2 regions of the Streptomyces sp. CA-181903 genome follow, and region 1 is predicted to be linked to the other one. Evidence: riboswitches for the same ligand, from Rfam matches in the RefSeq annotation. Region 1 holds a riboswitch; the other holds the start of a gene.
The links. A riboswitch is a leader RNA that binds a small molecule or an ion and turns the genes downstream of it on or off. The one in region 1 is predicted to bind S-adenosylmethionine.
Positions count from the first base shown of each region.

Region 2: another riboswitch for S-adenosylmethionine. It lies ahead of thrC (threonine synthase); the one in region 1 lies ahead of ACQEVS_RS08760 (aminotransferase class V-fold PLP-dependent enzyme).

Region 1 covers NZ_JBNJLY010000001.1:2,007,460-2,012,786, reverse strand. Annotated here, with positions in the region: gene qcrB (cytochrome bc1 complex cytochrome b subunit) at 1-1,078, shown strand, start outside; gene trpD (anthranilate phosphoribosyltransferase) at 1,242-2,309, shown strand; SAM riboswitch class IV at 2,604-2,721, shown strand; gene ACQEVS_RS08760 (aminotransferase class V-fold PLP-dependent enzyme) at 2,877-4,172, shown strand; gene ACQEVS_RS08755 (Lrp/AsnC family transcriptional regulator) at 4,396-4,677, opposite strand; gene ACQEVS_RS08750 (rhomboid family intramembrane serine protease) at 4,674-5,327, opposite strand, start outside.
Region 2 covers NZ_JBNJLY010000001.1:4,389,438-4,394,764, reverse strand. Annotated here, with positions in the region: gene groL (chaperonin GroEL) at 1-948, opposite strand, end outside; gene ACQEVS_RS19740 (cold-shock protein) at 1,464-1,667, opposite strand; gene ACQEVS_RS19735 (MoaD/ThiS family protein) at 2,199-2,474, opposite strand; gene thrC (threonine synthase) at 2,529-3,809, opposite strand; SAM riboswitch class I at 3,827-3,961, opposite strand; gene ACQEVS_RS19725 (glucosyl-3-phosphoglycerate synthase) at 4,126-5,073, shown strand; gene ACQEVS_RS19720 (alpha,alpha-trehalose-phosphate synthase (UDP-forming)) at 5,140-5,327, shown strand, end outside.

The sequences.
Region 1 (5,327 bases):
CCTGTCCGTCCCGGTCATCGGCACCTACCTGTCGATGTTCGTGTTCGGCGGGGAGTTCCCCGGCGGGGACTTCGTGGCACGGTTCTACTCGGTCCACATCCTGCTGCTGCCGGGCATCATGCTCGGTCTCGTGGTGGCCCACCTGATCCTGGTCTTCTACCACAAGCACACCCAGTTCCCGGGTCCGGGCCGCACCGAGAAGAACGTCGTCGGCATGCCGCTGCTGCCCGTCTACATGGCCAAGGCGGGAGGCTTCTTCTTCCTCGTCTTCGGTGCCATCGCGGCCATCGCGGCGATCGCCACGATCAACCCCATCTGGGAGATCGGCCCCTACCGGCCGGACCAGGTGTCCACCGGCGCCCAGCCCGACTGGTACATGGGCTTCGCCGAGGGTCTGATCCGCGTCATGCCGGGCTGGGAGATCAACATCTGGGGCCACACCCTGGTCCTGGGCGTGTTCATCCCGCTGGTCATCTTCCCGCTGGTGCTCTTCGCCATCGCCTTCTGGCCGTTCCTGGAGGCATGGGCGACCGGCGACAAGCGGGAGCACCACCTGCTGGACCGTCCGCGCAACGCTCCGACGCGCACCGCCTTCGGTGTCGCCTGGATCGCCGCGTACTTCGTGATGCTGATCGGCGGTGGAAACGACCTCTGGGCCACGCACTTCCACCTGTCGCTCAACGCGATCACCTGGTTCGTCCGCATCGGGTTCTTCGCGGTCCCCGTGCTGTCGTTCATCGCCACCCGCCGGATCTGCATGGGTCTCCAGCGGCGCGACCGGGAGAAGGTCCTGCACGGCCGCGAGTCCGGCATCATCAAGCGCCTGCCGCACGGTGAGTTCGTGGAGGTCCACGAGCCCCTCACGCAGGAGCAGCTGCACACGCTCACCGCGCACGAGCAGCCGAAGCCGCTGGAGCTGGAGCCCGAGGTCGACAAGAACGGCGTCGCGCGCAAGGCGTCCATGGGCCAGAAGATGAAGGTCCGGCTCTCCAAGAGCATGTACGGGGAGGACAAGTTCGTCCCCAAGGCCACCGCGGAGGAGTACCAGGAGATCACGAGCGGCCACGGCCACCACTGATCCCCTGATCTCCGGATACGATCGCGACTGATCACAGCTGATCGCCACGGCAGGAGCCCCGTCCACCGCATGGACGGGGCTCTTCGCCGTCCCGGGACCTGGTTAGGCTGGGCACGTGCCCTGCGAGGACAGGGCCCCGTACCGACCACCAGGAGCGTGGACCATGAACGTTGCGACCCCGACAGGCGGCGACGGCACGGTGTCCCGGTCCTGGCCCGGCATCCTGGAGACACTGCTCGGCGGACGGGACCTGGCCGCGGACGACACCGCCTGGGCCATGGACCGCATCATGCGCGGGGCCGCCACCGACGCCCAGATCGCCGGCTTCGCCGTGGCCCTGCGCGCCAAGGGCGAGACGGTCGCCGAGATCTCCGGCCTGGTACGGGCCATGTACGCGCACGCCAACCTCATCGAGGTGCCCGGCCCCAGCGTGGACATCGTGGGTACGGGCGGCGACGGCGCCAAGACGGTGAACATCTCGACGATGTCGTCGATCGTCGTCGCGGGAACGGGCGTGAAGGTCGTCAAGCACGGCAACCGGGCCGCGTCCTCCGCGAGTGGGGCCTCCGACGTCCTGGAGAAGCTGGGCGTCAACCTGGACCTCTCCCCGGAGCGGGTGGTGGAGGTCGCCCGCGAGGCCGGCATCACCTTCTGCTTCGCCGTGAAGTTCCACCCCGCGCTGCGGCACGTCGCTGCCGCCCGCCGCGAACTCGGCGTCCGCACCACCTTCAACGTCCTCGGCCCGCTCACCAACCCGGCCCGCGTCCGCGCCCAGGCCACCGGCGTCGCCGACGCGCGGATGGCGCCCATCCTGGCCGGGGTGCTCGCCGAACGGGGCTCGTCCGCGCTGGTGTTCCGGGGCGACGACGGGCTGGACGAGCTGACGACCACGGCCACGTCGCGGGTGTGGGTCGTGCGGGACGGTGTGGTGCGGGAGGAGCACTTCGATCCGCGGGACGTGGGGATCGAGCTGGTGCCCGTGGAGGCGCTGCGCGGCGCGGACGCGTCGTACAACGCGGATGTGGCGCGGCGGGTGCTGGCGGGGGAGAGGGGGCCCGTGCGGGATGCGGTGCTGCTGAACTCGGCGGCGGCGCTGGTGGCGCTGGAGCCGTCCGACGAGCCGCTTGCGGTGCGGATCGCCGGGGGGATCGCGCGGGCGGCGGAGTCGATCGACAGCGGGGCGGCGGGGGCCGCTTTGGAGCGGTGGGTTCGGGTCAGTAACGGGGGGTGAGGGTGCCCCGGTCCCGCCCTTTCTCCGTTTCCTGGGGCTGCGCCCCAGACCCCGCTTGTCGCGGCTTCGCCGCTCGTCCTCAAACGCCGGACGGGCTGATTTCAGCGCGTTGGGGGTGCCCCCTTTGGGGGAGTTTGAGGACAACCGCGCGGAGCGCGGTTTCGGGGGTGCGGGGGCCGGCTCCCGCAGGAAACGGTGAAAGGGCGGGACCGGGGCACCACCCCCGGACATAAGCCGTCCGTATCACGGACCCCGCTTTCGCCGCCCTGATCCGCTATGCCATACTCGCCGCCAGGTCACGAGTGACAGCGACACAGGCCCCGGCCCGCTGTCCGGCAACCCTCCGTCCGTGGCGGGGTGCCCCGGGTGATGACCGGGCCGCAGGCAGCGAGGTCTGCGGCAAGCGCGGATCCCTCGCCAGGGATCCTGGTCGTCGAGGGAGTTCCTTCCGTGATCCAGCGAATGCGCTAGGGCCGAGAGCCCCTTCTCCGCGCCCGCACGTTCCCCTTCTCCTGCGCCGCCGTGCCGCCGCGCAGTGATCTGGCCTGCCTTCCACGGGAGTTCGTCATGTCCTCCACCGTTTCCGCCCCTGCTCCTGCCGTCGTCACCGGTCCCGCGCCGGCCCTGCCGCTGCCCGTCCTCGGCCGGGACGTCCGCGTTCCCGTCGCCGGCGGCGGCGAAGTCCCCTACGCCGCCCTCGACTACGCGGCGAGCGCGCCCGCCCTCCAGCGGGTGTGGGACGACGTCGCCGCCTACGCGCCGTACTACGGCAGCGTGCACCGGGGGGCCGGTTACCTCTCGCGGCTCTCCACCGAGCTGTTCGAGAACAGCCGGGCGACCGTCGCCGCGTTCCTCGGCTGCCGGGCGGACGACCAGGTGGTCTTCACCCGCTCGACCACCGACTCGCTCAACCTCCTGGCCGCGGCCCTGCCCGCCGGCACCCGGGTGTTCGTCTTCGAGACCGAGCACCACGCCGCCCTGCTGCCCTGGACCCGCCGCGCCGGCACCGGCGAGACGCCCGTCACCTGGCTGGACGCGCCGCGCAGCCCCGAGCAGGCCGTCGAGACGCTGGAACGGGCGCTGGCGGCGCGGGAGCCGTACGGTCCCGCGCTGGTGTGCGTGACGGGCGCGTCCAACGTGACCGGCGAGGTGTGGCCCGTCCGCGAACTCGCCGCCGCCGCGCACGCGCACGGCGCTCGTGTCGTCCTCGACGCGGCACAGCTCGCGCCGCACCGCGCGGTGGACATCGGCGAACTGGACGTCGACTGGGTCGCCTTCTCCGGCCACAAGCTGTACGCGCCTTTCGGCGCGGGGGTGTTGGCCGGGCGGGCGGACTGGCTGCGGGCGGCCGAGCCGTACCTCGCGGGGGGTGGTGCCACGCGCAGTGTGCGGCGGGAGGGCGACGGGGTGCAGCCGGTCGTGGAGTGGGACGAGGGGGTCGCGCGGCACGAGGCCGGGTCCCCGAACGTCATCGGCGCGCATGCCGTCGCCTCTGCTTGCCGGGCGCTGACCGAGGCGGGCTTCGAGCGGCTCGCCGCGCGGGAGGAGGCGCTGCTCGCACGGTTGCGCGCGGGGCTCGCGGCGGTACCGGGGGTTCGGGTCCTGTCCCTGTTCGGGGATGACGCGCCGCGGGTGGGGGTGGTGTCGTTCGTCGTCGACGGGTGGGAGAGTTCCGCGTTCGCCGCGGCTCTGTCCGGGGAGTACGGGATCGGGGTGCGGGATGGTCTTTTCTGCGCGCATCCCCTTGTGCGGGCGCTGCTCCCTGCGGGGGGCTCGGCCGTGCGTGTGAGCTTCGGCGTCGGGACGCCTGACGAGCACATCGAGCGGTTTGTGGGGGCGGTGGGGGAGTTGGCGGGGCGGTAGGCGCCTGCGGCGGGCTGTGCCCCGGTCCCGCCCCTTCGCCGATTCCTGGGGGCAAGCCCCCAGACCCCCTTGTCCTCAAACGCCGGACGGGCTGATTTCAGCCCGTCCGGCGTTTGAGGACAACCGCGCGGAGCGCGGTTTCAGGGGGTCCGGGGTGCTCCCCGGGAATCGGCGAAAGGGCGGGTCCGGGGCACCAGCCCGCCGCAGGCGCCCCGCGCAGCGCCTAGCTGTCGAGCCCGATCGCGAACGCCGCCTCCAGATCATGCTGCGAGTACGTGCGGAACGCGATGTGCGTCTCGGTCGACGCCACCCCGGGCACCTTGCTGATCCGCCCCGGAATGACCTCCGCGAGATCATCGTGCCGAGCCACCCGCACCATCGCGATGAGGTCGTAGGCCCCGGTCACGGAGAACACCTCGCTCACCCCTTCCAGCGCCGCGATCTGCTCGGCGATCTCGGGGATCCGGTCCACGTCGGTCTTGATCAGCACGATCGAGGTGATCACGTCGGTTTGTCTCCTTCGGCGGGCCCGGCCGCGTCGTTCACGGGGGATTTCACTCTAACCGGCCGTTCCCGGCACACCCATGCGAAGCCGAAGCCGAGGGCGAAGCCCATGACGTGGGCGAGGTAGGCGACTCCGGGGCGGTCGTCGGGGGCGCCGACGCCGGGCCATTGGAGGGCGAACCAGAAGAGGAGGACGGCCCAGGCGGGGAAGCGCAGCGGGAGGAAGAAGAGGAACGGGAAGAGGCTGGTCACCCGGGCCCGTGGGAAGAGATGCAGGAAGGCTCCGAGGATCCCGGAGATGGCCCCGGAGGCGCCGACGAGCGACTGGGCGGATCCGGCGTGCACGGCCGCGTAGCCGAGCAGGGCGAGGAAGCCGGTGACGACGTAGCACAGGGCGAACGAGAGGCGGCCCATGCGCTCCTCCGTCATCGCCCCGAAGACGTGGAGGAAGAGCATGTTGCCGAGCAGATGCAGCCAGTTGCCGTGCACGAAGAGGGCGGTGAACGGGGTGGCGAGGGACGCCGGCAGCTCGTGCCAGAGCTCGTCCGGCACCACTCCCCACCGTTCGAAGTAGGCCGTCTGGGCGGCGATCAGGTCGGCGCCGGTGCCGTACGAGGGATCGAGGCCGGACGCCGGACCGATCAGGAAGAC
Region 2 (5,327 bases), 2.4 Mb from region 1:
GCCGAGCAGGTCGAGACCGGCGTTCTCCAGCTTGAGGCCGACCTCCTCGGAGATGACCGTGCCACCGGTGAGGATGGCGATGTCGCCGAGCATGGCCTTGCGGCGGTCGCCGAAGCCCGGGGCCTTGACGGCGACGGACTTGAAGGTGCCGCGGATCTTGTTGACGACCAGGGTCGACAGGGCCTCGCCCTCGACGTCCTCGGCGATGATCAGCAGCGGCTTGCCGGACTGCATGACCTTCTCGAGGAGCGGCAGCAGGTCCTTGACCGAGCTGATCTTCGAGTTGACGATCAGGATGTACGGGTCGTCGAGGGACGCCTCCATACGCTCCATGTCGGTGGCGAAGTACGCCGAGATGTAGCCCTTGTCGAAGCGCATACCCTCGGTGAGCTCCAGCTCCAGACCGAAGGTCTGGGACTCCTCGACGGTGATGACGCCTTCCTTGCCGACCTTGTCCATCGCCTCGGCGATGAGCTCGCCGATCTGCGTGTCGGCGGCGGAGATGGAGGCGGTGGAAGCGATCTGCTCCTTGGTCTCCACGTCCTTCGCCTGCTCCAGGAGGGCGGCGGAGACGGCCTCGACGGCCTTCTCGATACCGCGCTTCAGGGCCATGGGGTTGGCACCGGCGGCCACGTTGCGCAGACCCTCGCGGACCAGCGCCTGGGCGAGGACGGTCGCGGTCGTCGTGCCGTCACCGGCGACGTCGTCCGTCTTCTTCGCGACCTCCTTGACCAGCTCGGCGCCGATCTTCTCGTACGGGTCCTCCAGCTCGATCTCCTTGGCGATGGAGACACCATCGTTGGTGATCGTGGGGGCGCCCCACTTCTTCTCAAGGACGACGTTGCGGCCCTTGGGGCCGAGGGTGACCTTGACGGCGTCGGCGAGCTGGTTCATACCGCGCTCAAGGCCGCGCCGCGCCTCCTCGTCGAACGCGATGATCTTGGCCATGTGAAGTGGTCCTCCCGGACTGGGGGTGGATTGCTCCGGACCGCGCAGGCGCCCGCGACGGACGGCCCACACGCTCGGCGGTTCCTTGCCCCGCCGGGCTCGTGGACCTCACCGACGGTCCAAGTCTGTCACTCTCACTCGGAGAGTGCTAAGCCAATGATTAGCACTCGGCACCTCCGAGTGCAAGCGTCCCTCCGAAGACCGGGGTCATCCCGGACGCCGTCCCGGAGGGCTTTCGGGGCTCGTTTCGAACGGAACCCGCAGCCGCCTCCGGGACATCCCGGAGGCGCCCCGGAGACCCTTCCCACCGGGAGGCCGGCGCACTCCCCCGCATCGCCGGCCGGCCGGACGGACGGCCGAACAGACGGACGAGCAGGGCGGACGGGACGGGCAGAGCAGGTGAACGGGCAGGACAGGCGGGCGGGAAGGGCCGCGGAGGGCATGGCGAAGGGGTCCGCACCTGCCGGTGCGGACCCCTTCGGCAGACTGAGCGATCGGTGGTCGATGCGCCGCGGTCAGGCGGTCACCTTCACCATGTCGGCCTGAGGTCCCTTCTGGCCCTGCGAGATCTCGAACTCGACTCGCTGCCCCTCTTCCAGGGTGCGGTAGCCGTCCATCTGAATCGCGCTGTAGTGGACGAAAACATCCGCACCACCGTCGACCGCGATGAAGCCGTACCCCTTCTCCGCGTTGAACCACTTGACGGTGCCCTGAGCCATGCCTAACTCCCCTATTACTGGCCCTTGCGCAGGACCGCACTTCGCGGACCCGGGTCAGACCTCACCCCTTGTGACACCGAGGGGTGTGCGCCGGAACGCGTCGACCGCGGCTGAATGTATCTGCACGGATGCCGTCTGCAACAGGTCAGACGGACGAGAAATACCGGCATCGCCGAGCGGCGATTTACGCCCAACAGGGGATGTTCCAGGGCAAGTCGGGCCGGACATACGCCAGCCAACCCGACAATTCGCGCGCGTAATTCCTGCGCAACTTGACGGGTTCTCATATGCGTTCGGCTCTGACACCGGAGGGGGAACGTCCCAACTGTATCGCGGTTCAACAGACGGAATTGCCCCGTCCGCTTAGCGGCCGGGGCAATTCGTGGTTCGGGTGCGGCTGTTGTTGCCGGGTGAGGCTCTGGTTGCCGGTGTGGCGCTCGTTGCCGGATGCGGCGTTCATCGTCCGGCGCGGCGCTCGTTGCCGTCGAACGCCCGGCGCCACGGGGCTCAGACGCTCGGCGCCGCAGGCGCTCAGCCGCCCGCCACCGCCGGGATGATCGACACGCCCGCGCCGTCCGGGGTCGCCGCGGCGAGGCCACCCTCGAAGCGGACGTCGTCGTCGTTGACGTACACGTTGACGAAGCGGCGCAGTTTGCCGGCGTCGTCGAGGAGCCGGGCGGCGATGCCCGGGTGGTTCTTCTCCAGGTCGGCGATCACCTCGGAGAGGGTGGCTCCCTGGGCGGGGACCTCGGCTCGGTCGCCGGTGTAGGTGCGGAGGATGGTGGGGATGCGGACGGTGACGCTCATGGGGTGGCCTTTCTTGTGAGTGGTGTGGCGCGTGTGAGTGTGGGGTGCCCCCCTCTACCCCAGCCCCGCCTCCCGGAAAGCCCCCAGGCTCGGCCTGATCGTCACCGAAGGCCCCGCCGCCACCGCGTCCAGCGTCTTCAGCCCGTCCCCCGTGTTCAGCACCACGGTCGTCAGCGAGGGATCCAGCACCCCCGCCTTCAGCAGCTTTCGCGTGACGCCCACCGTCACGCCGCCCGCCGTCTCGGCGAAGATCCCCTCCGTGCGGGCGAGCAGCCGGATCGCGTCCACGATCTCCGGGTCCGTGACGTCCTCGACCGCGCCGCCCGTACACCGGGCGATGTCGAGCACGTACGGCCCGTCGGCCGGGTTGCCGATGGCCAGGGACTTCGCGATCGTGTCGGGCTTGACCGGGCGGACCACGTCCTGGCCGTCCTTGAAGGCGCGGGAGACCGGGGAGCAGCCCTCGGCCTGGGCGCCGAAGATGCGGTAGGGGCGGTCTTCCACCAGCCCGAGGGTGATCAGTTCCCGCAGCCCCTTGTCGATCTTCGTGAGCTGGGAGCCGGAGGCGATGGGAATGACGAGCTGGTCGGGCAGCCGCCACCCCAGCTGTTCGCAGATCTCGTAGGCGAGCGTCTTGGAGCCCTCGCCGTAGTACGGGCGGAGGTTGACGTTGACGAACCCCCAGCCCTCGCCCAGCGGGTCGCCGATGAGCTCGGAGCAGAAGCGGTTGACGTCGTCGTACGTGCCCTCGATGCCGACGAGGTCACCGCCGTAGACGGCGGCCATGACGACCTTGCCGGCCTCCAGGTCGTGCGGGATGAAGACGCAGGACCGGAGTCCGGCGCGGGCGGCCGCCGCGCCCACCGCGCCGGCCAGGTTGCCGGTCGACGAGCAGGACAGCGTGGTGAAGCCGAAGGCGCGCGCCGCCTCCACCGCGACCGCGACGACGCGGTCCTTGAAGGAGTGGGTGGGGTTGCCGGAGTCGTCCTTGACGTGCAGCTCACCCGTCACGCCCAGCTCACGCGCCAGGTTGTCGGCGCGGACGAGCTGGGTGAAGCCGGGCCGGAGGTTGGGCCGGGAGGCGACGTCGGCGGGGACGGGCAGCAGCGGCGCGTACCGCCAGATGTTCGCGGGTCCGGACTCGATGCGCCGCCGCAGGCCCTCCGGGTCGCCGAGCGGCAGCTCGTAGGCGACCTCCAGCGGGCCGAAGCAGGAGGCGCAGGCGAAGACCGGCCCGAGGGGGACGCGCTCGCCGCACTCGCGGCAGGACAGCGCGACGGCGGGACCAAAGGAAGCGGTGGCGGAAGTGACGCTTTCGACGGCTTGCACAGCCATGGAGGCGAGGCCCTTTCTCCTCATCTTCCCCGTGGCGAACCTCGCCACGAGACGGAATTGGCACCTTCCCCGCCGGGAGCCTCACTAGGAGACCGGCTGGAGGGTTGCCGGGGCTTCAACGGGCCGTGTCCCTCTGCCCCTCTGGATGAGCGGTATGGCACTGGGCGCGGCCCAGGCGTTTGTGCACGCGGCACCCCCGACATACGAGCGTGCTCCGCGTTGTTCAAGACTGTATCTGAAGGTGCGGCGCGGCGAGAGGGCCGTTTCGCACCGCGAGACAGATCACCACACCGTTCACAAGCGAGGAGTCGTTCACGTGCTGGAAGAGGTGGAGCGCTGGCTGTCCCGGCGGTCCTGGACCGCGGCAGACCGCCCGCTCGACCGGCTGCTCGCCGCGAAGCGCGCGTCGGGCACCACGGTCAGCGTCGTCCTGCCCGCGCTGAACGAGGAGGCCACGGTCGGCGACATCGCCGCGGCGATCCGCCGCGACCTCATGACGGACGAGGTGCCGCTCGTCGACGAGCTGGTGGTCCTCGACTCCGGCTCGACGGACGGCACGGCCCGGGTCGCCGCGGCGGCCGGGGCCCGGGTCGTGCACCGGGACGACGTGCTCCCCGGGCTGCCCACCGTCCCCGGCAAGGGCGAGGTGCTGTGGCGGTCCCTGCTGGTGACCTCCGGCGACGTCGTCTGCTTCGTCGACGCCGACCTGCGCGACTTCTCGTCCGCCTTCGTCTCCGGGATCGTCGGCCCGCTGCTGACCGACCCGGACGTCGCCTTCGTCAAGGCGATGTACGACCGTCCGCTGGGCGAGGCGGCGGGCCAGGGCGGCCGGGTGACGGAGCTGGTGGCCCGCCCGCTGCTCAATCTGCACTGGCCGCGGCTGGCCGGTTTCGTGCAGCCGCTGGGCGGCGAGTACGCGGCCCGGCGCTCGCTGCTGGAGCGGCTGCCGTTCCCCGTCGGCTACGGCGTGGAGCTCGGCCTGCTCGTCGACGCGCTGCACACGGTGGGCCTGGACGCGCTGGCCCAGGTCGACGTCGGGGTGCGCAAGCACCGCCACCAGGACGGACGGGCGCTGGGCCGGATGGCCGCCGCCATCTACCGCACCGCCCAGTCGCGGCTGGGCCGCGAACCGCTGGTGCGCCCGGAGCTGACCCAGTTCGAGCGCACGCCGGAGGGTTTCGTTCCGCGGACGTACCCGGTGGACACCGAGGAACGCCCGCCGATGACGCGGATCCCCGAGTACGCGCGGCACCGCGCGGCGTAGACGCGGGAACGGGCAAGAGGGGGAGGCGTACGTTTGAGCGGATGGCGGCGTGGCAAGGCTCGCGTCATGGTCGCTGAGCACGTGCAGAACGCCCCCATCGTCGTGGCCTCCAACCGCGGCCCGGTCTCCTACCGGGTCGCCGAGGACGGCTCCCTGACCTCCGGCCGGGGCGGCGGTGGCCTGGTCTCCGGGCTCAGCGCCATCGGTACGGACTCCGGCGCGGTGTGGGTCTGCGCCGCGCTCGGCGAGGGCGA